DNA from 2 places in the Nocardia sp. CA-145437 genome. Region 2 is predicted to be linked to the other one. Evidence: riboswitches for the same ligand, from Rfam matches in the RefSeq annotation. Region 2 holds a riboswitch; the other holds the start of a gene.
What was found. A riboswitch is a leader RNA that binds a small molecule or an ion and turns the genes downstream of it on or off. The one in region 2 is predicted to bind ZMP and ZTP.
Positions count from the first base shown of each region.

Region 1: it holds a riboswitch for ZMP and ZTP, as region 2 does, so the genes downstream of both, ACQPYY_RS17555 (hypothetical protein) here and glyA (serine hydroxymethyltransferase) in region 2, are expected to answer to the same signal.

Region 1 covers NZ_CP191204.1:3,749,482-3,763,981, reverse strand. Annotated here, with positions in the region: gene ACQPYY_RS17605 (thiolase family protein) at 57-1,223, opposite strand; gene ACQPYY_RS17600 (YoaK family protein) at 1,411-2,082, shown strand; gene ACQPYY_RS17595 (HdeD family acid-resistance protein) at 2,167-2,754, shown strand; gene ACQPYY_RS17590 (phosphoribulokinase) at 2,827-3,705, opposite strand; gene ACQPYY_RS17585 (class 1 fructose-bisphosphatase) at 3,752-4,828, opposite strand; gene ACQPYY_RS17580 (AAA family ATPase) at 4,845-5,921, opposite strand; gene ACQPYY_RS17575 (ribulose bisphosphate carboxylase small subunit) at 5,947-6,369, opposite strand; gene ACQPYY_RS17570 (form I ribulose bisphosphate carboxylase large subunit) at 6,383-7,831, opposite strand; gene ACQPYY_RS17565 (LysR family transcriptional regulator) at 7,955-8,830, shown strand; gene ACQPYY_RS17560 (hypothetical protein) at 8,972-9,838, shown strand; gene ACQPYY_RS17555 (hypothetical protein) at 9,798-10,265, opposite strand; ZMP/ZTP riboswitch at 10,294-10,373, opposite strand; gene ACQPYY_RS17550 (polyketide cyclase) at 10,452-10,937, shown strand; gene ACQPYY_RS17545 (MspA family porin) at 10,962-11,687, opposite strand; gene ACQPYY_RS17540 (MFS transporter) at 12,246-14,012, shown strand; gene ACQPYY_RS17535 (MarR family winged helix-turn-helix transcriptional regulator) at 14,039-14,473, shown strand.
Region 2 covers NZ_CP191204.1:6,207,682-6,222,181, reverse strand. Annotated here, with positions in the region: gene ACQPYY_RS28945 (hypothetical protein) at 158-376, shown strand; gene ACQPYY_RS28940 (hypothetical protein) at 469-942, shown strand; gene ACQPYY_RS28935 (extracellular catalytic domain type 1 short-chain-length polyhydroxyalkanoate depolymerase) at 979-2,031, opposite strand; gene ACQPYY_RS28930 (maleylpyruvate isomerase family mycothiol-dependent enzyme) at 2,162-2,956, opposite strand; gene ACQPYY_RS28925 (thioredoxin domain-containing protein) at 3,082-5,160, shown strand; gene ACQPYY_RS28920 (hypothetical protein) at 5,223-5,711, opposite strand; gene ACQPYY_RS28915 (adenylate/guanylate cyclase domain-containing protein) at 5,956-7,533, opposite strand; gene trhA (PAQR family membrane homeostasis protein TrhA) at 7,591-8,298, opposite strand; gene ACQPYY_RS28905 (isoprenyl transferase) at 8,462-9,232, shown strand; gene ACQPYY_RS28900 (hypothetical protein) at 9,384-9,989, shown strand; gene coaA (type I pantothenate kinase) at 10,031-10,963, opposite strand; gene ACQPYY_RS28890 (DUF885 domain-containing protein) at 11,203-12,399, shown strand; ZMP/ZTP riboswitch at 12,686-12,771, shown strand; gene glyA (serine hydroxymethyltransferase) at 12,818-14,176, shown strand; gene ACQPYY_RS28880 (glutaredoxin domain-containing protein) at 14,237-14,500, opposite strand, start outside.

The DNA.
Region 1 (14,500 bases), 2.5 Mb from region 2:
GCGCCGACGTGCCGTCCATCGCGTCCCGCGCGGGTTCCCGTGTCAGGCGCGCATTGTCAGAGGCGTTCGATGATGGTGGCGTTGGCCAGGCCACCGGCCTCGCACATGGTCATCAGGCCGTGGCGACCGCCGGTCTGCTCGAGGTGGTTGAGCATGGTGGCCAGGATGCGGCCGCCGGACGCGCCGAGCGGGTGGCCCAGGGCGATCGCGCCGCCGCGCGGGTTGAGCTTGGCCGGGTCGGCGCCGAGCTCCCGCGCCCACACCAGCGGCACCGGCGCGAAGGCCTCGTTCACCTCGTAGACGTCGATATCGTCGATGGACAGCCCGGCGCGAGCCAGCACCTTGCGGGTGGCGGGGATGACGGCGGTGAGCATGAGCAGCGGGTCGTCGCCGGTGACGGCGAAGGAGTGGAAGCGGGCGCGGGGCTTCAGGCCGAGCTGGGCGGCCTTCTCCTCGCTCATGATGAGCGCGGCGGAGGCGCCGTCGGTCAGCGGCGAGGAGTTGCCCGGGGTGATCGACCATTCGATCTCCGGGAAGCGGGCCTTGAATTCGGCGTCGGTGAAGGCGGGCTTCAGTCCGGCCAGGCCATCGACGGTGGTGGTGGCCCGAATGGTCTCGTCGGCGCTGATCGTGCCCGCCGGCACCAGTTCGTTGTCGAAGCCCCCGGCCGCGGCGGTGGCGGCGGCCGATCGGTGCGAGCGGGCGGCGAACTCGTCGAGGGCGGTCCGGTCGAGCTTCCAGCGCGCGGCCAGCACCTCGGCCGCGATGCCCTGCTGCACCAGGCCGTCCGGGTAGCGGTGCGCGATCGGGCCACGGTTGGCGTCCTGGCCCTGGGCATTGGAGAACATGGGCACCCGCGACATGGACTCGACGCCGCACGCGATGGCGATGTCATAGGCCCCGGCGATGACGCCCTGGGCGGCGAAATGGGCGGCCTGCTGTGAGGATCCGCACTGTCGGTCCACCGTCGTGGCGGGCACCGCTTCCGGGAAGCCGGCCGCGAGCACCGCGGTGCGGGAGATATTGAACGCCTGCTCACCACTCTGGGTGACGCAACCGCCGATCACATCGTCGACGAGCGCGGGGTCGATTCCGGTGCGCTCGATCAGGCTGCCCAGTACTCCCGCGAGCAGGGTGGCCGGATGGACTTCGGACAGGCCGCCACCGACTTTCCCCTTTCCGGACGGGGTGCGAATGGCGTCGACGATGACGGCGGAAGTCATGACTTCTCCCTGTTCCCAGCGGACGATCCGGATGCGAATTCCGGTTAACATAGGCACTGTACCCCACGACCGGTGGCGTCGTCAGCACCCAGATTTCCAGCCTCCCTGTCGCGCTGATTCCGATTGCTAACCTGTTGCTGTGACCGCCACCAGCAATCGAACCCACGCCCCCTTCTGGGACCTCGAGATGCGGCTGTCCGCTGTGCTGTCGGTGCTCGCCGGATTCATCGGCGCGGCCGCCTACGCCCACTCCGAGGGCTACTTCGTCACCTTCATGACCGGCAATACCGAACGCGCGATTCTCGGCAACTTCGCCGGCGACTACACCCTGGCCGTGGGCGCGGCCTCGATCATCGCCTGCTTCCTGGCCGGAGTCTTCGTCGCCTCGATCTGCCGGCGGTACTGGTGGACCAATCACCCGCACGGCGCGACCATGCTCACCACCGTCGCGTTGGCGTGCGCGGCCATCGTCGACAACATACTCGACGAGCGCGGCATCGGCCTGGTCCCCATTCTTTTCGTCGCCTTCGGCATGGGCGCGCTGAACACCTCGTTCGTGAAGAACGGCGAGGTGTCGATCCCGGTCAGTTACGTCACCGGCACGATGGTGAAACTCGCACAGGGCATCGAGCGGCACGCCTTCGGCGGCGGCAGCGTCCGCGACTGGCTGGGCTATGCGACGCAATACTTTTCGTTCGGTACGGGCGCGCTCATCGGCGGCCTGGTCGCGGTGGTGGTCGACGGCGCCTACATGCTCAACGCCGCCGTCGCTGGGTCGCTGCTGGTGGCCTCCTACACCTGGCGAGCCGACATCCGCTGGGTGCGGCGCACGGTCCGACGGGCGATAGACGAGAGCTGAACCGCGCGACACGGGCAGGTCACAGCCAGGCAACACATGGCTAATTGACCGCAAATGCGGCGAACTGGTCATATTCTGCACAACATGACAACCAGCAAAGAGGGAGTTTTCGAGGGGCCGGTCCAAGCACTGGCCCGCAGCGCGTGGCAGTCGATCCTGGTCACCGGCATTCTCTCGGTGGTGCTGGGCATCCTGATCCTGGTGTGGCCCGGACCGACCCTGGTGGTCGCCGGTGTCCTGTTCGGTATCTACCTGCTCGTCTCCGGCGTCTTCCAGCTGATCGCGGCGTTCGGTCTGCATGTCAGCGCCTGGATGCGGGTGCTGTCGTTCATCACCGCCATCCTGTCGTTCATCCTGGGCTTCTTCTGCTTCCGCAACGAGTTCCAGGCGATCGGCCTGCTGGCGTTGTGGATCGGTATCACCTGGATCTTCCGCGGCACCGCGGTGCTGGTGGCCGCGATGTCGGACTCCGCGGTTCCGGGCCGGGGCTGGCAGATCCTGTTCGGCATCCTGCTGATCGTCGGTGGCGGCCTACTGATCGTGGAGCCGTTCCGCTCCATCACCACTCTGGTCGTCGTGGTCGGCTGCTGGCTGATCGTGATCGGCATCTTCGAGGTCATCTCGGCGTTCCAGGTCAAGCGCACGGCCAAGCACGTCGCCGCGAACCTATAGTCTTCCGACAACCGACATGGCGGTCGCCCCACAATCGGGGCGGCCGCCATTCTCGTTGAGGCGCGGATATTCTCAGCGCAGCCGCTTGGGCCGCTTGTCCATGAGCCGCAGGATCAGCGGCGTGAAGATGAGCTGCATGGCCAGATCCATCTTCCCGCCCGGCACCACGATGCTGTTGGGCCGCGACATGAACGAGTCGTGCAGCATGGACAGCAGATACGGGAAGTCGATCACCTTCGGGTCGGCGAAGCGGATCACCACGAAACTCTCGTCCGCGGTCGGAATCGTCCGGGCGGTGAAGGGATTCGAGGTGTCGACCGTCGGCACCCGCTGGAAGTTCACATAGGTCCGCGAGAACTGCGGGCAGATGTGTTTCACGTAGTCGGGCATGCGCCGCAGAATGGTGTCGATGATGGCCTCGCTGGAGTAGCCGCGTTCGGTCTTGTCGCGGTGCACCTTCTGAATCCACTCCAGATTGATGATCGGCACCACGCCCACCAGCAGGTCGGTGTACCGCCCGACATCGACGTCCTCGCCGACCGCGGCCCCGTGCAGGCCCTCGTAGAACAACAGGTCGCTGCCCGGTGGCAGCTCCACCCACGGCGTGAAGGTGCCCGCGGGCTGCCCGTAGGGTTTGGCCTCCTCGTCGTCGTGCAGATAGCGGCGTACCGCCCCGACGCCGGTTTCCCCGTAATCGCGGAACAGCGTCTCGAGTTCGGGCAGCAGATTCGCCTCCGGCCCGAAATGCGAGAACGTGAGATTGCGCTGCTGTTCGGCCTCGGCCATGGCCAGTTTCATCTCGTTGCGGTCGTAGCGATGGAACGAATCCCCTTCCACGATGGCCGCGTTGATTCCCTCGCGGCGGAATATCTCCTGGAAGGTTCGCGTGACGCTGGTCGTCCCCGCACCGGACGACCCGGTGATCGCGACCACGGGATGTTTGACCGACATGGCACCTCCTCGATTGCCGGACAGCAGGTTTCGCGCGCCCGGCCGTTCAATGACGGGCCGCGCGGAACAGTGAGCGGGAACCGAAGAGCGAGGCGTCGAAGCTGGGCCCCTCCTCCGGTTCGCGGTGATAGCGCTCGATCCGCTCGACCTCGTTGCGGGAGCCGAAGATGAACGGCACCCGCTGATGCAGTTCCTCGGGCCGTACGTCCAGCACGCGTTCGTGCCCGGTGGAGGCAGCTCCCCCGGCCTGCTCGACCACGAAGGCGATCGGATTGGCCCCGTACAGCAGCGAGACCCGGCCCGGCCGTTCGGGATTGCGGGTGTCGCGCGGATACATGTAGAGCCCGCCGCGGGTGAGGATGTGGAAGGTGTCGGCCACCAGAGAGGCGACCCAGCGCATATTGAAGTCGCGCCCGCGCGGCCCGTCCACGCCTTCGAGGCATTCGTGGACGTAGCGGCGCACCGGGCGCTCCCAGAACCGTTCGTTGGCGGCGTTGATCGCGAATCCGGAGGTGTCGTCCGGGATGCGCATGCGCGGGTGGGTGAGCACGAACGCGCCGACCTCGCGGTCGAGGGTGAACCCGTCCACGCCGTTGCCGGTGGTCAGCACCAGCATGGTCGCGGGCCCGTACAGCGTGAAGCCCGCGCAGACCTGCTGCACGCCCGGTTGCAGGAAGTCGTGCCCGGCCGGGACGCGCCCGTCCTCGGGTGCGCGCAGCACGCTGAAAATCGTGCCGACCGGCAGGTTCACGTCGATATTGCTCGACCCGTCGAGCGGGTCGAAGGCGAGCAGGTACTTGCCGCGCCGGATCTCGGTGGGCACCTGATGGCATTCGCGCATCTGCTCCGACACCAGGGCGGCCAGCGGTCCGGTCCACTGGCTTTCCGACACCATGATGTCGTTGGCGATGGCATCCATCTTGCGATGCACCGTGACCGGCAGGTGGCCGGCATCGGAGGCGCCCAGGGAGCCGACGATGGCGCCCCGGGTCACCTGATTCGCGATGATCTTGGTTGCGGTGGCGAGCACGTTCAGCAGCGCCGAGAACTCCCCGGAGGAGCCGGGATGCTTGTGCTCCTGCTCGATGGTGTACCGGGTCAGGGTCTTCAATCCTTCGGGCACAGTCCCTCTCATTCCCTCATGGAGATGCCCCCTCGTCGGCGAGGGCGTCCGTGAACACACTGCTGCCGAGGACGTCGCTGTCCGTCAGGGTGATCAGATCGGTGCGGCCGACCGGCCGATGCAGTTCGACCAGGCGTTTGGCCTGCCGCAGCCGGCAGCGGTCGAGGGCATTGCGCACGCTGCGGGCATTGGCGAAGCGGGGGCGGGCCATGCGCAGCTCCAGGTAGCGCGAGAAGGATTGCGCGGCTTCGGGATCGAAGCGGAAGTTCTCCTGGCGCACCATGAGCTCGCCGATGGCCATCAGCTCGTCGTGGGTGTAGTCGGGGAACTCGATGTGGTGGGCCACCCGCGAGGACAGGCCGGGGTTGGCGGAGAAGAAGGTGTCCATCCGGTCCGGATAGCCGGCGAAGATGACCACCAGGCTGGTGCGCTCGTTCTCCATCTCCTGCAACAGGATCTCGATGACCTCCTGCCCGTAGTCGCGCTCGTTCTCGGGGCGGAACAGGTAGTAGGCCTCGTCGATGAACAGCACTCCCCCGGCGGCCTTGGCCAGCGCCTCCTTGGTCTTGGGCGCGGTGTGGCCGATGAACTGGCCGACCAGGTCGTCGCGGGTGACGGTGTGCACCTTGGGTTTCCGGATGTACCCGAGGGCGTGCAGCATCTCGGCCATGCGCAGCGCCACGGTGGTCTTGCCGGTGCCGGGGCCGCCGGTGAAGCTCATGTGCATGGTCGGGCGGGTGGCCTGCAGGCCGAAGCGCTGGCGGGCCCGATCGATGAGCAGCAGGGCCGCGATCTCGCGCACCCGGCGTTTGACATTGGCCAGGCCCACCAGTTCGGCGTCCAGGCGGGTGAGGGTGTCCTCGACGTCCTTGCCCGCGACGTCGGTCGACAGATCCAGGACGGCGTCGTCGGCCAGCGGTTCCAGTAGGTGGCCGGCCGCCACGGTGTCCTCTGGTCGGGGAGACGCGTCGGCGGCCGGACCGCGCAGCGGGCCGGGGCTCGTGGCCCCGGGCCGATGCATCTGGAACCCGCCCGCCGGGCGGCCGGCTGCAGGCTGCCGACCGTCCGATGCCGCGGGGTGTTCCGAGCTCACGATAACCTCCTGATCCGAAAGGTGTTCAGCCGCCGTATCTTTGGCCGGAGCGCTGATCCGACGAGTAGGCGTGGAAGCCGTAGCGCTGGCTGCGGTCCGCGCCCTCGGTGCGGTCGAGGCGGAAACCGGGTTCGTCGGCCGGGCGCTGCACGATGAAGCTCAGCGCCGTGGTCTGGCGGCCGTAGGAGGCGTCGTAGGCGTTGACGCGAATGTAGTGGCGCGGGAACGTGGCCCGGCAGGCGTTGATCTCGGCGAGCACACCGTCGGGCTCGTCCAGATCGAACAGGGGCAGGCCCCACATCTCCCAGTAGTTGTTGCGCGGGTGCGGATCGTCGGTGTACTCGATCGACACCGGCCAGTTGTTGAGCAGGGCGTAGCGGACCTGGGCGGCGATCTCGGTGTCGTCGAAGTCCGGCAGGTGCGAGAAGGTGCCTTGGCGCAGATGCATGGTGGCTCGACTTTCAGCGGGAGGCCGTGGGGACGGCGTCGGGGGCGTCGGTGGAGGTGTATTCGAAGGTGACGTCACCCCAGGTCTGCAGGGCGACCTCGAGCGGGCGGCAGCTCTCGGCGGAGCGGCGCAGCACGTCCGGGCCCTCCTTGAGCAGATCGCGACCCTCGTTGCGTGCCTTGACCACCGCTTCGAGCGCGACCCGGTTGGCCTCCGCGCCCGCGGCGATGCCCATCGGGTGGCCGATGGTGCCGCCGCCGAACTGCAGGATGGCGTCGTCGCCGAACAGGTCCAGCAGCTGGTGCATCTGGCCGGCGTGGATGCCTCCGGAGGCGACCGGCATGACGCCGGGCAGGCTGGCCCAGTCCTGGTCGAAGAAGATGCCGTTGACCGGGTTCGTGGGGATGTGGTTGTCGCGCAGGGTGTCGTAGAAGCCGCGCACGGTGTGCGGGTCGCCCTCGAGCTTGCCGATGACCGTGCCCGCGTGCAGGTGATCGACGCCGATCAGCCGGCACCACTTGGCCAGGACCCGGAAGCTGACGCCGTGCGTCTTCTGGCGGGTGAAGGTGGAGTGCCCGGCCCGGTGCAGATGCAGCAGCATGCCGTTGGTGCGCGCCCACTTCGAGATGGACTGCATGGCGGTATAGCCGACCGTCAGGTCGATCATGATGATGCAGCTGCCGAGCGATTTCGCGAACTCCGCGCGCTCGTACATGTCCTCCATGGTGGCGGCGGTGACATTGAGGTAATGGCCCTTCAATTCACCGGTTTCGGCGATGGCGCGGTTGACGCCCTCCATGGCGAACAGGTAGCGGTCACGCCAGCGCATGAACGGCTGCGAGTTGATGTTCTCGTCGTCCTTGGTGAAATCGAGTCCGCCCTTGCAGGCCTCGTACACCACACGGCCGTAGTTGCGCGCGGAGAGCCCGAGTTTCGGTTTCACCGTCGCACCCAGCAGGGGGCGGCCGTATTTGTTGAGATACTCGCGCTCCATCACGATTCCGTGCGGCGGTCCCTGGAAGGTCTTGACATACGCCACGGGAATACGCATATCCTCCAGTCGCAATGCCTTCAGCGGTTTGAAACCGAATACATTGCCGATCACCGAGGACGTGAGGTTCGTGATGGATCCCTCCTCGAAGAGGTCCAGATCGTAGGCGACGTAGGCGAAGTACTCGCCCGGGCGACCCGGCACCTCCTCGACGCGGTAGCACTTGGCCTGGTACCGGTTGTGCGCGGTGAGACGGTCGGTCCAGACGACTGTCCAAGTGGCGGTGGAGGATTCACCGGCGACGGCCGCCGACGCCTCGATCGGGTCGACGCCGTCCTGGGGTGTCACCCGGAAGACCGCGAGGACGTCGGTGTCCTTCGGCTCGTAGTCCGGGTTGTAGTATCCCATCGACGCGTACGACTGCACGCCCGGATCCCACCGGCTGCGCTGATCATCGTCAGATCCGGCCATCTTTCCTCCTGCGAACCGGGTTGGGTCACTTGCGATTCCCAGGATGACGGGCCCGTTAACGACAAACAATTCGATTGTTTCTGTTCTCGCTCAACCTTTTCGTCGGGTTTGCTACCGTTGAGTATGGGTACGGTGAGCGCGGTGCGCATGGAAACCTTTCTCGCCGTTGCCAAGCACTCCAGCATTCGCCGCGCCGCCGCCCAGTTGCACATCACCGAGGCCGCCGCCTCCGCGGCCGTAGCACACATCGAGAAACAACTCGGCGCGAAACTCGTGACCAAATCCGGGCGCGGCATCGCGCTCACCGAAGCCGGGCGGGTGTACGCGGATTACTGCCGCACCATCCTCGGTCTGATGAAGGAGGCGCACGCCGCCGTCCGGGAAGCCGAGACCGGCCGGCTGCGCATCGGCGTCGTCGCCACCGCGGGCGAATACGTCCTGCTCCACCTGCTGGCGTCGTTCCGAACCCGGTATCCCGATATCGAATTGGGTCTGTCGATCCACCCCCGTGACGTCCTCTTCCTCGAACTCACCCACCACGAAACCGACCTCGTGGTCGCCGGTCGCCCGCCTCGCGACACCGGCCTCATCACCCGCGCCCGCCGCCCCTGCCAACTCGTCGTCGTCGGCGCGCCCTCCCGCTGGCCCGACCCCTGTGACGCCACCTGGCTCCTGCGCGGCAAAGGTTCGGGCACCCGAGACACCACCCTCGCCCTCTTCGACCGCCTCCAAATCCACCCGCCCACACTGACTCTCGGCACCCACGGCGCCGCCCTGGCCGCCGCGCGCGAGGGTCTCGGCATCACCCTCATCCACTCCGACGCCGTCGCCGCCGACCTCGCCACCGGCCGCCTGGAGATCCTCCCCGTCGAGGGAACCCCCCTCACCCGCCCGTGGCACGCGGTCACCACCCGCACCCCCACCCCCGCCGCGCGCCTGTTCCTCTCCCATATCACGGACCCGGATCGAGTCGGCGACAAAGCATTTCGTGGTGTCTGAGGTCGTCGGCGATCGCCTGACAGGACACTGTGGAGGCTGTACTCTCCTCGCAAACGGAGCGGTACGTACTCCGTTTTTCGGCCCAGCCGGGGGAGATGAGTCATGGCTGGCGTACTTGATGGTGCCCGCTTCCATACGACGGTGGTCGTCGCGCTGCGACTCGCGGCGGTCGCCAGGGCACCGGCTCCCATCGACACGGGTGACCTGCTGGTGGCGTTGATGCGGGCGGACGGATCGGGTGACTGGTCACGGATCTGCTTGGACACCGGAGATGCCGACGCGATCGAGCGCAAGGGCATGATCGATCGGCCGAGCCGGGGCGCAGGGCGGTGGGAGAACGTGCGGCTCACCGATCAGTGTGCGATCGCCCTGGAGGTGTCCGGGCGGTTGGCGACCCGGTACCGCCTGTGGCCGATCCCGGTCGGGTTGGTCGTCCTCGGGTTGATCGCCGATGAGTCCGCGGCGGCCGCCCGGGCACTGCACGCCGGTCTGCAGCGCCGCGAGTTGATCGACCGCGTGCAGTCGGATGTGCTGGGTTCGATGCTCGACAGGATCGAGCACACGCTGCCGACGGTGCTGCGCGAGGCGGGCGTGGCGTCCTATCAGGCCCAACCGGTTCACCGCCCGGCGGCGCCGCGCGCACCATCCGCCCGTCGAACGAGGAACGTCCCCCAACGGCAAGCGCCCTCCGCGGAGCCGGGAAAGCGGGAATCCACCCTGATCATGGTGGCGGCGCTGGCCATCGCAGGCGTATTCGTGTTCGTGCTCGCCATGGTGTTACGTGCGCCCCACACGGATCCGCCGGCGCGACAGCCCAATTTCACGCTCGTCCGGCCCAGTTTCGTCCAGCCCACGATCTCCTACGCTCCCCCTACCGTCGTTCGTCCCCCCGGTCCTGCCGACCCGGCCACGCGGACCGCGGCATCGGTTGCGACGCGGTCAGGTGCCGGTGGCCGGGGCAGGTGTGTCAGTGGTGGAACATGCGGAGCTCGGTGCGCGCGAGGGTGATCCGGTGTTCGCGGCAGGCGGCGATGATGGCGTCGGACACCCCACCGCCCAGCAGGTCGGCCAGCTCGTCGTCCACGGGCGCGGACACCGCGATCATGTCGCCGTACGAGGAGCGCGGATCGGCGTCGCGAGCTCGAATGTAGGCGGCGGCAACCGATCCGAGGCCGGTGTCGCCCAAACCCCAGGACTCGCGCAGGGTTTCGTCGAGCTCCCCGTCGAGCGCCGCCCCGGCGGGTGAGACGTGCTTGAACGAGGTGGCCGCCACCCGGCCGGTCGCGGCCTGCGCCTCGGCGACCAGCTGCCAGCCATTGAGCAGGTCCAGATAGTTGATCAGCGACGCGGAACCGTGCAGCACGCGAATGTGTTCGGCGCTGCGGTCGACCACGCGGGCTCGCTGATGGGGATTCATGCCGTACCGAAGATCCATGACGGGGCCTACTTCCCGAACTCGAGTTCGGGAGCACCCAGGCGGACGACGCTCCGATACGCGCTTCCTCGTGGTCCGATCCACGTCACGCCAGTCGCGACACCACTGTAGCCCGCGTGGCCGCGGTTTCAGGATCGGGCGTGCACCGGGTCGCGCCGTCTCGGTACGCGTGCGTAGAATCCTGTTGTGTCAGAACAATTTCGAGTGCAGCGGGCCGTTGCCGCGTCGGCGGCCGACATCTTCAGCATCCTCAGCGATCCGCAAGGTCATGTCTCCATCGACAGCTCCGGCATGCTGATGGCGGCCAGCGGAGACCCCGTCAACGCCACCGGTGACACTTTCGTCGTCCACATGGACCGCGAGGCCCTCAACGACTACCCGCTGGGGCTGTACGACGTGACCGTCGAAATCGTCGCATTCGAACAGGACAAGCAGATCGCCTGGACCGTTCGCGGCCGAGTCGAACCGGGCCACGTCTACGGCTATCTCCTCGAGCCCATCGAAGCGGGCACCCTCGTGACGTCCTACTACGACTGGTCCGCTGTTCCCCAGGAATTCAAGGACGCCGATATCTTCCCGGTCATCCCCGAAAGCGCTCTCCGCGCCACCCTCGGCATCCTCGCCCGCACCGTCGCCCCGGGAAAGCCCCGGCCGGAACTGCCTTCGCCGTAGGGCGGCCCGGGCGACTGGCCGCGTTCAGAAGGTGAACTGGTCGCCGTAGGCGGTGGTCTGCACCACACCCTTCGAGGTGGCGACCGTGGTGGTGACGAAGGGGACCGCCGACACCGGCGAAGCACATTGGGCGACGTTCAACGCGGCGTTGTTGAACGCGATCTGGTACGGCCACTCGGTGGCGCTGTCCAGGGCCGCGGTCGCCGTGGTCGTGGTGGTGACCTGGCCGGGCCCCATGGTGGCCGTCAAGACTTCCGTTACGCCCAGCGCCCCGCCCACGCTGGGTCCGAGACTGATGTCGGGCGGGGTGACCGAGGCGCTGGGCGCGACCGTCCCACTCGGCGGGCTGACGGAGACGCTCCCGGGGGTCACCGACGGGGCGATGGCGGCGGCCAAGCCTTGGTTGGGTTCGATACCGACGGTGACGCCGCCGGCCACACTGATCCCGCAGCCGAGGATGAACCCCGCGACGGCCTGACCGGACGTGATCGGGCCACCGTCCACGGTGACCGAGTAGCTGCCCGACATCTGCGCGGCATGGGAGAACGTCATCAGGAAGTTCGGTGTCCGGTTGCCGGGCGGATTCACCTCGACGGTGTCGACCGACGCCACGACATGCACGCCCGCGGATGACATGTCCCCGCCGGGCGGCTGAGCCCGGACCGTATCGGCACCCCAGGCCCACAGGCTCGCCAGGGTCACACCGGCCACGGCTGTTCCTGCCGCGGCGGCCATGAGCGCATGTCGCATAACCGGATCCTGTTCTCGTTCTCGAAAAGGTGTACGAGCTCGATACCGTTGGCGCAGGTCCCGAATAGCAGCGTAACTGCAAATCGTGCCGAACCGGTGCGCTGCGACACGCGTGTCGACCGGCCCGAATCGATGGTGACGGATCTGCGATCAGGGCGGGAATCCTTGTCGCACAGAAGAAGCCGGCTTGATGTGCATTCCGGTTGCTCCCCGCGGAGTCCGAGGCTCGACGGATTCGGGTACGCGTCCGCGCGGCGCGAAGGCCGGCCAGTTGCCCGGTGGGCAGACGTCGCCGGAGTAGGCCGGGTCGAGGGCGCTTTCGACCAGATGGTCGACGGTGGGCGACCGCGGAAGGATGCCGTGGCCGAAAGTGTTTGCGAGGCAGGGCAATTCCCCTCCGTGAAACCGGCGCCCGCCGCCGCGTCCGTTCGCGAAAACCATGCAATGCTCTGTTTTCAGCCGCGAGGCATTCCACTGAGTGAGGCAAACCCGATTTCATTAGTTAGCAACATGCAACTATATTGGGGAAGTTCGTTCGTAGACTCGCGGGAGGCTCTGATGGCTGCGGCCCCTACCACCGGATTGGATGCCGGTGACGTCCAGACCATTCGGAGACGACTCCGGATCGAGCACGATCACCCCAGGTACAAGTGGGTGGCCCTGTCGAATACGACGCTGGGCATGCTCATGGTCACCATCAACTCCTCGATCGTGACGATCTCGCTGCCCGACATCTTCCGCGGCATCGGGCTCAACCCCCTGGAACCGGCCAATGTCAGCTACCTGCTGTGGTTGATGATGGGCTTCCTGCTGTCCTCGGCCGTGCTGGTGGTCATGTTCGGGCGGCTCGGCGACATGGTCGGGCGGGTGAAGATCTACAACTACGGGTTCGTGGTGTTCAGCCTCGCGGCCGTCGCGTTGTCGTTCGATCCGTTCACGCACGGCGGCGGCGCGGTATGGCTGATCGCCTGGCGCGTGATCCAGGGCGTCGGCGGCGCCATGCTGATGGCCAATGCCAGCGCGATCCTCACCGACGCCTTCCCGGCCGACGAGCGCGGGTTCGCGCTCGGGATCAATCAGGTCGCGGCGGTGGCCGGTTCCTTCCTCGGTCTGCTCATGGGTGGCGTACTGGCGCAGTGGGATTGGAAGGCCATCTTCTGGGTGAGCGTGCCGTTCGGCATCATCGGCACCATCTGGTCGTACCGCTCGCTGCACGACAATGGCCAGCGCAATCCGGGATCACTGGACCTGCCGGGCACCATCACGTTCGCGCTGGGCTTGACCGCGCTGCTGACCGGCATCACCTACGGCATTCAGCCGCACGGGGATTCGAAGACCGGCTGGACCAACCCGTGGGTGCTGGGCGCGGTGATCGGCGGCATCGTCCTGCTGGCCGTGTTCTGCGTGATCGAATCCAAGGTCGCGCAGCCGATGTTCAATATGTCGCTGTTCAAGAACCGGGCGTTCGCGCTGGGCAATATCGCCGGGCTGATGTCCTCGCTGGGCCGCGGCGGTCTGCAATTCATGCTGATCATCTGGCTGCAGGGCATCTGGCTGCCGCTGCACGGGTTCTCCTTCGAGCAGACGCCGCTGTGGGCGGGCATCTACCTGCTGCCGCTGACCGTCGGATTCCTCATCGCCGGCCCGGTTTCGGGCAAGCTGTCGGACCGGTACGGCGCGCGGTTGTTCGCCACCGCCGGCATGCTGATCACCGCGCTGACCTTCGTGCTGCTCGTCGTGCTGCCGGTCGACTTCGACTACTGGGTGTTCGCGCTCGTCATCGCCCTCAACGGCCTCGGGTCGGGCATGTTCGCGTCGCCGAACACCGCCGAGGTGATGTCCTCGGTGCCCGCCGCGCAGCGCGGTGTGGCCTCCGGTATGCGCGGCACGCTGTTCAACGGCGGTATGGCGTTGTCGATCGGCCTGTTCTTCTCGCTGATGATCATCGGCCTGTCGAATACGCTGCCCGACGCCATGAATTCGGGCCTGCAGGAGCAGGGCGTGCCCGCGCCGGCCGCCGAGGCGATCTCGGACATGCCGCCGGTGGGCAGCCTGTTCGCGGCCTTCCTCGGCTACAACCCGATCAAGGAATTGCTCGGCCCCACCGGCACTCTCGACCACCCGGGCGTGCACGGCGACGTGCTCACCGGTCAGGAGTTCTTCCCGCACTTGATCTCCGGCCCGTTCCACTCGGGTCTGGTCGTGGTCTTCCTGGGAGCCGCGATTATGATGCTGATCGGCGCGGCGGCCTCCTGGTTCGCCGGTAGCCCGACTGTCACGGACGAGGCGGCCGAATTGCGTGAAGCCGCCCGCGAGGGAATCTGACGGAGGAGATCACGCTGTCCGAGCCTATGGGTGTCGCCGACCCCGACCAGCTCACCGAGGCCGCCGAGCTGTACCACTCGATCGGCCGCCTGCTGCGCTTGTTGCGTACCTCCGGCGACCTCGGGGCGCTGAGCCCCGGCGCGGCGTCCGCCCTCGCGACGGTCGCCCGTTCGGGCCCGCTCCGCCTGGGCGACCTGGCCTCGATCGAGCGGGTCAGCGCCCCCACGATGTCTCGCATCGTGACGGGCCTGGAAAAGGGCGGATTCCTCACCCGCGACGCCGATCCCGAGGACGGCCGGGCCCAGCTGCTGACCGCCACCGAGGCGGCCCACAACCTGGTCACCGGCCTCACCTCGGCCCGCATCCAGCGTTTCGCTCTCGCCCTGGAGTCCCTGACGCCCGCCCAGCGCGAATCGGTCAGTTCCGGCCTCGACACCCTCATCCAGGCCCTCGACCAGTAGTGGGGGCTCCCCCGCCCCGAGGGGCGG
Region 2 (14,500 bases):
GCCTGACCAGATGAGCGGAAAAGATGGGCGATAACGAAACGGACAAGTCGATAGCTAAGAGATGGCAAACCTATGCCCCGGTGGCCTAGCGTCTGTCCTCGTCGTACTTCTGTCCCGAGCTCGTCATCATCGTTCTCGATTCGTAGGAGCAGATGAGATGCTTGCAGGAATCGCCCGCTCTGTGGTCGTCGCCGCGGTAGCCGCCCCGCTGGTCGCTCTTGCGGCCGTGGCGCCCGCGTCGGCGAGTGAAGCCACGGAATCGACCGTGGACCGCCCCGTCGCGCTGCAGAATGTGGACGCCCCCTACATCTGGGTGAACATCTGCGTCCACATCCCGACGCCGGGATCGGCCACCCTGAACTGGTGCTTCCCGTAGCTGATCGGACTGTTCCCGAACGAGATTCGACACCGCCGCGCCGTGCGGTCGTTCCGTCGTGCGGTGCGGTCGTTCACTGGAGAGGAGTAGCTATGCAGGCCGGCATCCGTGTCGCCGCGTTCGGCGTCACCGCTCTCGCGTGGATTCTGCCCGCTACCGGTCCGCTACACGCGGATCCCGGTGCGTGCACCGTCCCCGCCGACACCACGAACCAGTACCTGATCCTGTACGGGGGCTCACGTTCCGTCCCCGCCGCCGCCAACGGCGAATCCATGGCCATCGTGCGGTTCCCCAGCCAGGGCTCCCTGCAATACATGGTGGCCGGCACCGGGGTCTGGCACGACAGCACCTACACCTACACGTCACCGGAGCCCGGCGTCGCGGTCATCGACGCCACCGAGCCGGCCGCCGCGGGCCCCGTCACCTACTCGGTCACGCTGCGGTGCCGCACCAACGAATCCGGCTCCTTCTCCTACACCGGCCCGGGCGCGGACGCTCCGAGCACCGACAACGCCGCTCCCGGCGCGAGCAACGCCACCTACCGGTTCAGCCGCAGCGCGATCTGACAACTGTCGCACCGCATCACGGCATCCGGGCGCGGCTCATTCGCAACGGAACCCCGTGTCGGTGCGGTGGATGCGGGAGAAGAAATCCCACGCCGCCTGTGAGGCGTTCGGGCCACGGGCGTCGGTGAACTCGGCGGCGTCGGGATCGGCCGAACCGCCCGACCAGTAATGCGCCATACCGTGGATCGTCCACAATTGGAGTGTGGGGCAGTCCGATTCGTGCTGTCGCCAGGACTCGACGGCGTAGGAAAGACCCTCGGGCCTGTCGGCGACACCCTCGGCGCTGCCGGTCGGCCGCACAGGAATCCCTTGCGGGGCTTCCTGTGCGGCGAGCACCAGATTGTCGGTCTGTCGCCACTGCTCGATGACCTCGCGCCCGCATTCGTACGGCACCGCCAGATCGGCATCGCCGTGGAATCCGATGACCGGGAGCACCCTGCGGTAGCGGCCCTCGGCGGAGAATGCCTGTGCGGCAAGCTGTTCGGTTGAGGCGGTAGGCAGGTACGGGCCCACACAGCCGAGCGCGCCATGATCGAACGCCGCCCCCGAATGCACGCCGATGGCGGCGAACAGGTCCGCGAAATACGCACCCAGCAGTGTGGTCTCGTAGGCCCCGGAGGACATCCCCAACGCGTAGACCCGATCGGGATCGATGTGGTAGCGCTCGATGGCGAGCCGGGTCATCGCCGCGATCGCGGCGGCGTCCCCGGAAGCCCGGCTTTCGGACGCGGGCGCGAGCAGCCCCGACCAGCATCGCTGTTGCAGCAGATGGAACGGGCTGCCGTCGACATAGAGGACCACGAATCCGTCGTTGCGCGCGATCGGGTCCAGGAGATTGGCGCGACGCTGCTGTTCGGCGGTGGTCTTGCACCCGTGGATCATCACCACCAGTGCGGGGTTCGCGGGCAGGTCACCGGGCACGAAAGCCTCGTAGCCGTACGTCAGCACACCCGAGGTGTAGGTGCCGGTATCGATCCGGCCGGTGTCGTCGGGCCCGGCGGTCGATGGGGCCGCGGTGGCGATCAGCAGGCCGGTCAGGAGGACGATCACGGACAGTCGGACGGTGCCGCAATGGTCGAATACGCGCATGGTTCCCCGGCTTTCACCGATCTGGTCGCACACGGTCTCGGTCGCGATTCCGCGGGCGCGGCGTCCCGAGAATTGTCCCGCAGGATCGCGCGAACTTGCGGGGATTGCGGTAGGTGACCGGCTGGGCGGTTCAGATGAGATCGATGGCGTCGAGCACGCGGGTACCGAGCTCGGTGTCGCCGGTGATCGAGACCTCGCAGTCGCGCCACGCGGCGCGGGTCGTTCCCCACCGGGGGAATTCGTCGGCGCGAGCGGTGATTTGGGCAGCGGTGTTCTCCGTCCCGCCGCGTCGCACCCGGATGGGGCCGCCCTGGTCGGTGTCGACGCGCCAGGTGCCGCCGCCGGGGCCGGTGAAGGTCATGGCGACGGGGGCGTCCAGCCAGGCCAGGCGGTCGCGGTGCGATTGCTCCAGCAGGCTGGTCAACCAGGCCAGGATCGAGGCCACCCGCCGCTCGTCGGTCGGCGGGTGCGGGCGGTCCAACGCCGCGGCGATGTCGTGGCGCAGGTGGGTGTGCCAGTCGAAGAGGAACATCGCCGGGAAGAGGCGCGTCGGATAGCGGCCGAGCTCGCCGACGGGCAGCCGGACGCCGCCGAGACCGGGTGCGGTCAGGACGGCCAGGGCGGCCGTGCCGACTCGGGTCCAGGTCGCGAAGCCTTCGAGGACTTGCGCCGGTGACCGCCGGCGCGAGGCGGCCACGGCCCGCTCGTTGAGGCTCTCCACGTCCTTGGTGGCCATGAAGGCGAGCGCGGCCGGGGTGACGACGGTTCGCAGGTCGGCGGCCATATGCGCGACAACGTCTTTCACGCTCCAGCCCGCGGCCAGGCTGTCGGCGCGCCATTCGGCGTCGGTGAGATCGGCGCAGTAATCGAGCACGGTCTGTCGCTCGATGCGCAGCGCCGAGAGATGGTCAGCGGTCGCCCTCACCCTTGGATCGTATCGGGTGCGGGCATCACCATCCGGATTACCGGCGGCGGCGTCCCGGCCCGGCCGCCCGTGGCCTCCAGGGGTGGATCGCGGTCGCCTCTTGCCGGGTGTGGGAGGCTGGGGATATGAACCGATTGGGCAGTGCCACCTCGCCTTATCTGCGTCAACATGCCGGGAATCCGGTGCATTGGCGGGAGTGGGACGCGGCGGCGCTGGCCGAGGCGGCCGAGCGGGACGTGCCGATCCTGCTGTCCATCGGGTACGCCAGCTGCCACTGGTGTCATGTGATGGCGCACGAGTCGTTCGAGGACGAGGCCACCGCCGAGCTCATGAACGAGAACTTCGTGTGCATCAAGGTGGATCGGGAGGAACGGCCCGATCTGGACGCGGTGTACATGAACGCGACCGTGGCCATGACCGGGCAGGGCGGGTGGCCGATGACGTGCTTCCTGACGCCGGAGGGGGAGCCGTTCTACTGCGGGACCTACTACCCGAAGACGCCGCGGCACGGGATGCCGTCGTTCGCGCAGGTGCTGACCGCGGTGGGGGAGACGTGGCGGAATCGGCGGGACGAGGTGAATACCGCGGCGGCGCAAGTGGGAGAGGCGCTGCGGCAGCAGACGGCGGGGTTGCCCGACGCCGGGGTCGGGATCAGCGCCGACCTGGTGCAGCACGCGGTCTCGGCCGTGTCGAAGGACGTGGACGCGCAGCACGGCGGGTTCGGGGGCGCGCCCAAGTTCCCGCCGTCGGCGTTGCTGGAAGGGCTGCTGCGGCATTATGAGCTGACCGGGGATCTCGGTGTGCTGCAGGCTGTTTCGTTCACCTGTGAATCGATGGCCCGGGGCGGGATCTACGACCAGCTGCGGGGTGGGTTCGCGCGATACTCGGTAGACGCGGCGTGGGTGGTGCCGCACTTCGAGAAGATGCTGTACGACAACGCCCAGTTGGTGCGGGTGTACGCGCACCTGGCCCGGCGCGGGCTCGACGCGCCCGGGAGCGAGCGCGGCGGAGAATCCTTGGCGCTGCGGGTGACTCGCGAGACCGTCCAGTTCCTGATGGCCGATCTGGGCACCGAGCAGGGGGCCTTCGCGTCCGCCCTGGACGCCGACACCCACCTCGAACCGGGGCAGCCCGGGGTCGAGGGAGCCACCTATGTCTGGACGCCCGCGGAACTCAACGGCGTGCTCGGGGCGCTCGACGGAGCCTGGGCCGCGGAGATCTTCGGTGTCACGACGGCGGGGACGTTCGAGCACGGCACCTCGGTGCTGACGCGCTACACCGACCCCAAGCCGGTGGACCACGAGCGGTTCGAGGCCATCCGGGCGGCCATGTCGGCGGCGCGGGAACTGCGGCCGCAACCCGAGCGGGACGACAAGGTGGTCACCGCCTGGAACGGGATGGCCATCGTCGCGCTCGCGGAAGCCGGTGCCGCACACGAGCATCCGGAGTGGATCGCGGCGGCCGTCCGGTGCGCGCGGTTCCTGCTGGACACCCACGTGACCGACGGCCGCGTCTGCCGCGCCTCGCTGGGCGGCGTGCCCGGCACGGCCGCGGGCGTGCTCGAGGACTACGCCTGGCTGGCGCTGGGACTGCTCGCACTGCACCAGACCGCCGAAGGGGACTGGCTCGCCGAGGCGCGCCGCGTACTCGACGCGGCCATCACGCACTTCGCCGACGTGGACACCCTGGGCAGCTGGTTCGACACCGCCGACGACGCCGAAACCCTGCTGACCCGGCCCCGCGACCCCCTGGACGGCGCAACCCCTTCGGGCACTTCGGTTCTCGCCGAGGCCCTGCTCACGGCCTCCGCGCTCACCGACCCGGATCAGGCCGCCCGATACCGGCGGCTCGCCGACGAAACCCTCGCGCGGGGAGCGGTTCTGCTGGCCCGCGCCCCCCGCTCGGCGGGACACTGGCTGGCTGTGGCCGAGGCCGCCCTGCGCGGGCCCATACAGGTGGCGATCTCCGCGGGCCCGGATGGCGAATCCGGCTCGGCCGCAACGCTGGTGGCCGCTGCCCGCGCGGCCGCTCCGGGCGGCTCGGTCATCGTCTCCGGCGGCGTCGACTCCCAGCCCTTGCTGGCCGACCGGCCGCCGGTGCGCGACACCTCCGCCGCCTATATCTGCCGTGGCTCGGTCTGCGACCTCCCGGTCACCACGGTCGAAGACGTCCGCGCCGGTCTGCTTCCGCCGCAATCGGCCTGACGGTCCGCCGGCAGTCCTCCCGCGCCCGCATATTCCGAGTTGAGAGGTGCGGGCCCGGAGTGTCAGGCCACGCGAGATCGCATGGCCTGGACCCGGTTTCCCGCCAGTACGGCGGCTGGAACGGCGACCAGGACCGCGAGGATATGCGCGGCGCGAAAAAGCCCGATCAGCACGGATGCCGGGGTCCAGCCGGTGAACAGCGCACCCGTGGAATCAGCCTCGAGCAGCGCGCTCAGCGGCTCCGCCACCAGCGAAGCCACCCCGACGGTGCCCAGCCCCACCACGAGAATCACTCGCGCCCAACGGCTTCCGAACAACATGCGGGCCGCGAGCCAGAACACCGTCAGATAGATCGCCGCCCGAATCCCCAACCCGACCGCGACACCCGACAGCCCGACCCCGGGATCCTCGAGCACCCGCGCCGCCCGCAACAGCGTCTCCGCCACTCCGGCGACCAGGGCCACCACCACCGCCCGGTACGCGAGCACCGCCCGCTCGGGCCGCTCCCACCCCGCTGCCGACTTCCGCTCGAACGCGCCGATCTCCTCCATACACTCACTGTCGGGCCCTCGCCCTCGCTGGGAATCACCCTCGGGTACGAGCCCAACCCGATCCCGTAGTACGACAGTCGGATCGAAGGGTCCAGGGGTGGGCCTGACATAGCCAACGCGCATATTCCGTTGCCTGGAGGGACTGGCCGGTCTTACAGTCCGGGGCGTGTTGAGGTCATGTGTTTCAGCGATGTACTTCCAGGTCCCGCCGAGTTCGCACACCACGTTCGCGCGGATTGAATGATCAGCGATCGGCGGGTTTCGGGGGTTGGGGTGCGGCCGGTCGGGGGGCGTCCTGCGGGACGGTGCCGTTGCGGTGGATCGACGCGGGGGACGCGGGCACGGCGGCCGGTACATCGGTCCAGCCCGGAGTGGGTTCCTTGCGGCCGCGGAGGTGGAGAGTGTCGTGCAGGATCCACTGTGTGCGCTCGGCGTCGGAGGCGGCGTCTATGACCGCCTGAGAGGCGAGAATCCGGCGGGGGACGAGCTTGGCCTCGGTGGTCAGGCGGGCGGCCTCGTTGACCGCGTCGCCGATCACCGTGAATTCCAAACGGGTGTCGGTGCCGACGTCCCCGGCGAAGACACAGCCGCGGGCGATGCCGATGCCGACGTCGAGTTCGCCGAGCGCGGCCACCTCGTCGCGAATCCGGCGGGCCGCCTTCAAAGCGGGGGTGGCGTTGTCGTCGAGAGCGATGGGCGCGCCGAAGATGCACAGCGCCGCATCGCCTTCGAACTTGTTGACCAGACCGTGGTTGTCCTCGGTCGCCGCCACCACGATGGTCAGCAGTCGGTTGAGCTTGGCCACGAAGTCGTGCGGGGCGAGCTCGGTGGCCAGCGCCACCGAACCGGTGACGTCCACGAACAGGGCCGTCGCCTCCCGCATGTCGCCGGTGAGGCTGGGGCTGCCCGACAGTGCCCGCTCCGCCACCTCGTCGCCCACGTGCCGCCCGAAGACGGTCCGCATGCGCTCGCGCTCACTGAGATTGGCGGCCAGCTCGTTCACCGAATGCTCGAGCCGCCCGATCTCGCTGGTGCTGTTGATGGTCACCCGCGCCTCGAGATCGCCGTGCGCGATCCGGTCGAGCGCGTCGCGCAGGGTGTGCATGGGCGTGGCCACCGCGCGCGCCAGCGCCGCCGTCGCGACCACGCCCGCGGACAGGCCGACGATGGCGAGATAGATGCCGGTCCGGATGCGGTCGTCACTGTCGGTCGACGGATCGGCGAGCACGGTGACCAGCATGAGCAGCGGCACCGCGCCCGCCACCGCGAAAGTGACCAGCACCCGCGCCAGCACGGTATTGCTCCAGTGCGCGGTCTCGTCGAGCACCTCGGCCACCACCGGAATGGTCGGCCGGATCAGCCGGTCCACGATCAGATAGGTGAGCGCCGCCGACTCCAGCCCGCCGAGGGTGAACATCGACAGCACCACGGGGAAACTGCGGTCCTCGGTGGCGTGGGCGAAGATGGCGGCCGCCACGATCACGCCCGGCAGCCAGATGGCCAGCGCACGGATGGTGATCGCGAGCGGTAGCCGCAGCAGTCGCCGGGCCTCGTGTTCGGTGGGCGGCCGATGCTGGTCCAGCCAGCCGAAGTAATGCCGCCGGTCGCGCACCGCGAGCACGATGCCCGCGAGGGCGCCGATGGCCGGATAGACGGACACTCCGATGAAGGTGGAGATCCAGTTCGAACCGAGCCGGCTCAGGAAGCCGCTCAGGAACAGTTCGGTGGTGATCACCGCCAGGCCGCCGAGGTTGCACGCCATGACGACAGCAGACAGACCCCCCGGCGCCCGCAGCGCCCACAGGATGAGTCTGCTGGTCACGTCGCAGACTCTAGGGAACTTTCGGCCGAGATTGCACCTTTGTGGGGAATTACTCGATCAGCTCAGCAGTACCAGCCAGACCGCGACATAGTGGCACAGCGCCGCGATCACCGTTGCGGCGTGGAAGAACTCGTGATGTCCGAACACCTCCGGCCACGGATCGGGCCAGCGCGCGGCGTACAGGATCCCGCCGACGCTGTAGGCGATGCCGCCCGCGAGCAGCAGAATCACCGGCGTCCAGCCGACATTGCCGATGAGCGTCCCGGCCACCGGGACTATGGCCCACCCGAGCAACAGATACAGCGGCACCCCGACCCAGCGAGGGGCGGTGGGCCACAGCATCTTCAGCGCCACCCCGGCCAGCGCGCCCGCCCAGACCATGGCCAGCAGCACATTGCCGGCGGTCCCGCGCACCCCGAGCAGCGCGAACGGCGTGTAGCTGCCGGCGATGAACAGGAAGATCATCGAGTGGTCGGCCCGTTTCATCCACATGCGGGCGCGCGCGGTCTTCCAGTTCACCCGGTGATAGGTCGCGCTGATCCCGAACACCCCGCACACGGTGATGCCGTAGACCAGCGTCGACCACGCGGCTTTCCCGGACACCGTGCTCGCCACGGACACCAGCACGATCACCGCGATGGCGGCGACGCCGACGGCCCAGGCATGGATCCAGCCGCGTAGGCGGGGCTTGATGGCCGCCAGCTCGTCGCGGACGGTTTCGACCAGACCCGCGGTGTGATCAACGGGCTGCACGATGTCGGCCATATGTTCCTCCTCGGTAACCTACGGTACCGTAGGTTGTCTTCGGCGCTACGTCCAGAATGGGTTCGGCACCCGGTCATCGGCCGGTACGAAAGTTTCTACGGCTCTTTCGACCGGCAAAATACGCGGGGAGGCGGGTGAGCGTAGGGTTGCGGCCGTGAAGTTTGTGGGTCAGGTGCGTGGACTCCCATATCGCGTATACGAGGCACGGCTGGCCAGGCAGCTGGCGGGTAAACAACATCCGCGACACGTCGCTGTGATGTGTGACGGCAACCGTCGCTGGGCCAGGGAGAACGGGTTCAGCGATATCTCGCACGGCCATCGGGTCGGTGCGCTGAAGATCGCCGAGCTGGTCGGCTGGTGCGGCGAGGCCGGCATCGAGATGGTGACCCTCTACCTGCTCTCCACCGAGAATCTGCGCCGCGATTCCGACGAGCTCGACACACTTTTCGAGGTCATCACCGACGTCGTCGACGAACTGTCTGCGCCGGAACAGGATTGGAGCGTCCGCATCGTGGGCGCGCTCGATCAGCTGCCCGCCGAGTTCGCGCGCCGGCTCAGTGAGGCGGCCAAGAGCACCGAGGGCCGCACCGGCGTGCACGTCAACGTGGCCATCGGCTACGGCGGCCGCCAGGAGATCGCCGACGCGGTCCGCTCCCTGGTCCGCCAGGAGATGGACGCGGGCGAGACCGGCGAGGATCTGGTGCAGTCGATCACCGTCGACGCCATCGGCCAGCACCTCTACACCTCCGGCCAGCCCGACCCGGATCTGGTCATCCGCACCTCCGGTGAGCAGCGCTTGTCCGGATTCCTGTTGTGGCAGAGCGCCTATTCGGAGATCTGGTTCACCGAGGCGTACTGGCCGGAATTCCGGCGCGTGGATTTCCTGCGGGCCCTGCGGGATTACGCGGCCCGGCACCGCCGCTTCGGCGTCTGACCGCCTCTGTCATCTCGTACTCCTGTGACTGTGTCACAGGAGTACGAAGCGAGAATGTTGTGGGTGATCCCGCAACAGTCGGTCAACGGTTCCGTTGCAGTGCAACGGCTTCGGCGTTCGCGGGCCGGTCGCTGCCGTACCGTCTGGTGGTATGAGTGAGCTGCGTGAGGACTCGAGCGGCCTAGCGGAATCCCAGGTCGTCGCGGTGCCGTACCTGAGCTACGAGGAATTCGGGCGGAGATTCCTCGAGTACGCCGCCTCACCGGAGCGGATCGCGGGGGCGTTCGGGAAACTCACCGGGGAGGCGTTCGAATTCGGGCCGATCGGCGCGGGACCGGGCAAACTGGCCAAACTCTCGGCGACCGTGCGGCTCGGGCAGCCCCGGCTCACTCGTGACATGGACGACATCATCTCGTTCGACCTGGTGATCCCGCTCAAGGTCGACCTGCTCATCGACCTCGCGGTGGACCGCTACCCGTTCCGGGTGGACGGCACCATCCACCTGCATCTGACGGTGCGCACCGCCGAACCGCTGCGGGTGCTCATCGAGATCGCCGAACCGCAGCCCAGCAATGTGCGGATCAATGTGGCCAGCGCCACCCGCCGTGGCGAACTGCTGCGCATCATCGCCAGCGTGGATCACGAGATCCGCCGATTCGTGGCGCGCTACATCGCCACCGAGATCGACAAACCGCACATCCGGGCCGCCACCGATATCGACGTCGGCGCACGGCTGGACGCCGCCTGGACGCTCTGACTCACCGCCTGGACGCTCGACTCACCTCGCTCGCACGAGATTCAGAGTTTCCTGAGCCGCAGCCGGTTGATGGTGTGGTCGGAGTCCTTGCGCAGCACCAGGGTCGCGCGCGGCCGGGTCGGCAGGATGTTCTCCACCAGGTTCGGCCGGTTGGTGTTGTGCCAGATCTCCTTGGCCTGGTTGGTGGCTTCCTGGTCGTTGAAGTTCGCGTAGTGGTGGAAGTGCGAGTTCGGGTCCTGGAACGCGGTCTTGCGCAGCGACAGGAAGCGCTGCACGTACCACTTCTCGATGTCCTCGATGCGGGCGTCGACGTAGACCGAGAAGTCGAACAGGTCCGACACCATCAGGCGCGGACCGGTCTGCAGCACGTTGAGGCCCTCGACGATGAGGATGTCGGGCTGGCGCACACAGTGGTACTCGCCGGGCACGATGTCGTAGGCGATGTGCGAGTAGACGGGCGCGCACACCTCGGACGCGCCGGATTTCACCTCGGTGACGAAACGCAGCAGCTTGCGCCGGTCGTAGGACTCCGGGAAGCCCTTGCGGTGCATGATGCCGCGCCGGGTGAGTTCGGCTGTCGGGTACAGGAATCCGTCGGTGGTGACCAGATCCACCCGCGGATGGTGGTCCCAGCGCGCCAGCAGCGCCTGCAGCACACGCGCGGTGGTGGACTTGCCGACGGCGACCGAGCCCGCCACGCCGATGACGAACGGCACCTGACGGTCGGGGTGGGTCTCGCCGAGGAAGGTGGCGGTGGCGGCGAACAGGCGCTGCCGGGCCGCGACCTGCAGGTGGATGAGTCGGGCCAGTGGGAGGTAGACCTCGGCGACCTCTTCGAGGTCGATCTGCTCCCCGAGACCGCGCAGGCCGACCAGTTCCTCTTCGGTCAGCACCAGGGGAGTCGCCTTGCGCAAGGTACGCCACTGCTTGCGGTCGAATTCGACGTAGGGGCTGGGCTCGCTCATCCGTGCCATTACTCGTGTCCTTGCATTCGACACTCGTGTCCTCGAATCTGACACTCGCCTCGCGTCGCCAACACTCCACGCATAGCCGAATTGTGCTCGGCTCCAACATCGAGGTGAACACCAGGTGTTGCTACTGGCCGGTAACTAGAGTGGGATGGGCCACATCACAGGCATCGGGCGTGTCGGGTGAGGCTGCGCGGCACGGGATCCGGGCCGCTCGAGCGCTGAGAATCACCTAGGGTCGAGCTATGGCAGCGCATCCCCTGGTGACCGAGTATCTACGGCTGGGACTGGCCTTCGACCGGCTGGAGGAGGGATTCGTCGACGCCTACACCGGCGACCCGGCCCTGCGCCGCGAGGTCGAGAACGCGCCGAAGCCCGAACCACGCGAGCTCGCGCACCAGGCCGCGGGCCTGCGCAAGGAACTGCCCGACGCGGGCCTGTCCGAGGAGCGCGTCGAATTCCTCGACGTCCACCTGCGGGCGCTGGAATGCTCCGGGCGCAAGTTCGCGGGGGAGGACATCTCCTTCGTCGAGGAGGTGAGCGCCTACTTCGACGTCGACATCGCCCCGGGCGACACCGAGGACTACCGCGAGGCCCACCGGCAGCTCGACGAGGTGCTGGCGGGCGACGGACCGCTGCTCGACCGCATCTCCGCGCACCGCCGTCAGGACGAGATCCCGCCCGAACGCCTGAAGGAATGCGTGGCCGCCTTCTCCGGCGCGCTGCGCGAACTGGTCCGCGACCGCTATCCGCTGCCCGACAACGAGCACGTGGAATACGAAGTGGTCGGCGACAAGCCGTGGTCGGGCTTCAACTACTACCTGGGCAACTACCAGTCCCGGGTGGCCATCAACTCCGATCTCAAGCAGCACCTGTCGCAGCTGCCCGGGCTGATCGCGCACGAGTCCTACCCGGGCCACCACACCGAGCACTGCCGCAAGGAGGCCGGACTGGTCGGCGCCGGGCAGGACGAGCAGACGCTGTTCGTGGTGAACACCCCGCAGTGCCTGATGGCGGAGGGGCTGGCCGATCTGGCCCTGAAGTCGATCGTTGGCCCGGGCTGGGGCCGCTGGGCACAGGAGATCTACGCGGATCTCGGCCTGCGTTTCGATGGCGAACGCGCCGAGCGGATTTCGACGGCGTCGGCGAACCTGCTGAGTGTGCGCCAGGATGCGGCGCTGTTGCTGCACGACCGCAAACGTGATTCGACCGAGGTCGCGGAGTATCTGCAGCGCTGGAGCCTGGTCACGCCGGAGCGGGCCACACAGTCGCTGCGCTTCCTGTCCTCACCGCTGTGGCGGGCCTACATCTCCACCTATGTGGAGGGCTATCGACTACTGGGCGGCTGGCTGGACCGGGCGGGCGATGCCGCCGAGCGGTCCGAGCGTTTCCGCCGGTTGTTGGACGAACCCCTCACGCCCGGCGCGATCCGCCGCATGTGAGGGGTACTCCCCGAAGGTCCGGAACGGGTCAGGCGCCCCAGGAGGCACAGGACGCGCCACCGGAGGACATGGTGCACAGGGTCTTCAGCAGGGTGAACAGGATGTCGGTCGGGCCACCGGTCGCGATGTTGAACAGCATGTGATGAATCCTCGAAATCTGGGTAGGGGCAAGGACACTGACCCATCTGGGTCAGCCGTGCGTCACCTTACCCAGATTTGTTGCTCCGCCATAGCCTGTATCTGTGATTCTGTCCACTCGAAGGACTGTTAACGCCGTTGGCTAGGATGGGAGGACCGCGACTGGCGCACTCGAGGTGGAAGTAACCACCGGGAAGCACCCCAAGTCCGGCACCGCGCGCCTGGGTGCCTGGCGATCCCCGAATCCCGATTCGGGGTACCCGGACGACGGAGGTGCGCCATGCGCGATTCCCTGAACCCACTGACCGACTCCGCGGCGGCGGCCAATACACTCGGCGACGTGACGACCCAGACGAGCGCCTCTGTGAACAGCCAGTCCCTCGCCGAACTCGACCCCGAGGTCGCGGCCGCGATGGGCGGCGAACTCGCTCGCCAGCGCGACACCCTCGAGATGATCGCCTCGGAGAACTTCGTGCCGCGCGCGGTCCTGCAGGCACAGGGCAGCGTGCTCACCAACAAGTACGCCGAGGGCTACCCGGGCCGCCGCTACTACGGCGGCTGCGAGAACGTCGACATCGTCGAGGATCTGGCCCGCGCCCGCGTCAAGGAGCTCTTCGGCGCCGACTTCGCCAACGTCCAGCCGCACTCGGGCGCGCAGGCCAACGCCGCCGTCCTGTCCGCGCTGATGAACCCGGGCGAGAAGCTGCTCGGCCTGGACCTGGCCCACGGCGGCCACCTCACCCACGGCATGCGCCTGAACTTCTCGGGCAAGCTGTACGAGGTGCACGCCTACGGCGTGTCCAAGGAAGACCACCGCGTCGACATGGACGAGGTCCGCAAGATCGCCCGCGACACCCGCCCGAAGGTGATCGTCGCCGGCTGGTCGGCGTACCCGCGCCACCTGGACTTCGCCGCCTTCCGTGAGATCGCGGACGAGGTCGGCGCGTACCTGTGGGTCGACATGGCGCACTTCGCCGGTCTGGTCGCCGCCGGGCTGCACCCGTCGCCGGTCCCGCACGCCGACGTCGTGTCCTCCACCGTGCACAAGACCCTGGGCGGCCCCCGGTCCGGCCTGATCCTGGCCAAGCAGGAGTTCGCCAAGAAGCTGAACTCCTCGGTCTTCCCGGGTCAGCAGGGCGGCCCGCTCATGCACGCCATCGCCGCCAAGGCCGTGGCCTTCAAGATCGCCGGCGGCGCGGAGTTCGCGGAGCGTCAGGCCCGCACCATCTCCGGCGCCAAGATCCTCGCCGAGCGCCTGACCGCCACCGACGCCAAGGACAAGGGCATCACCGTCCTGACCGGCGGCACCGACGTGCACCTGGTGCTGGTCGACCTGCGCAACTCGCAGCTCGACGGCCAGCAGGGCGAGGACCTCCTGCACGAGATCGGAATCACCGTGAACCGCAACGCGGTTCCGTTCGACCCGCGCCCGCCGATGGTCACCTCCGGCCTGCGCATCGGCACCCCGGCCCTGGCCACCCGCGGCTTCGGCGACGAGCAGTTCACCGAGGTCGCCGAGATCATCGCCGCCGCGCTGACCGGCTCCGCCGACCTGGACTCTCTGCGTCAGCGCGTCTCCAAGCTGGCCCAGGACTTCCCGCTGTACGACGGCCTCGAGGACTGGCGTCTGCTGGGCTGACAGCTGCCGAACGGTCAAGCGCCCGCCGCGATCTCACGATCGCGGCGGGCGCTCGTCGTTTCAGAAGGTCCAGAACCTGCGCGGGCCGCCGGTGAGCTGGGGAGCGTCGGCGGAGACGGTGGCGATCAATTCCTTGGGATGCGGGTTGACCCAGTTGCGCTCCGTCGAACCGTCGCGGAACACGACCGTGGGCACGGTCTCGTTGCCGTCGGCCACCGAGCGGACGAACGCCGCCGCGTCGGGGTCCTGCCAGATGTCGACCTCACGGTGAACGATGCCGTGCCGGTTGAGGACCCGCCGCATGCGCGAACAATAGGGGCAGCC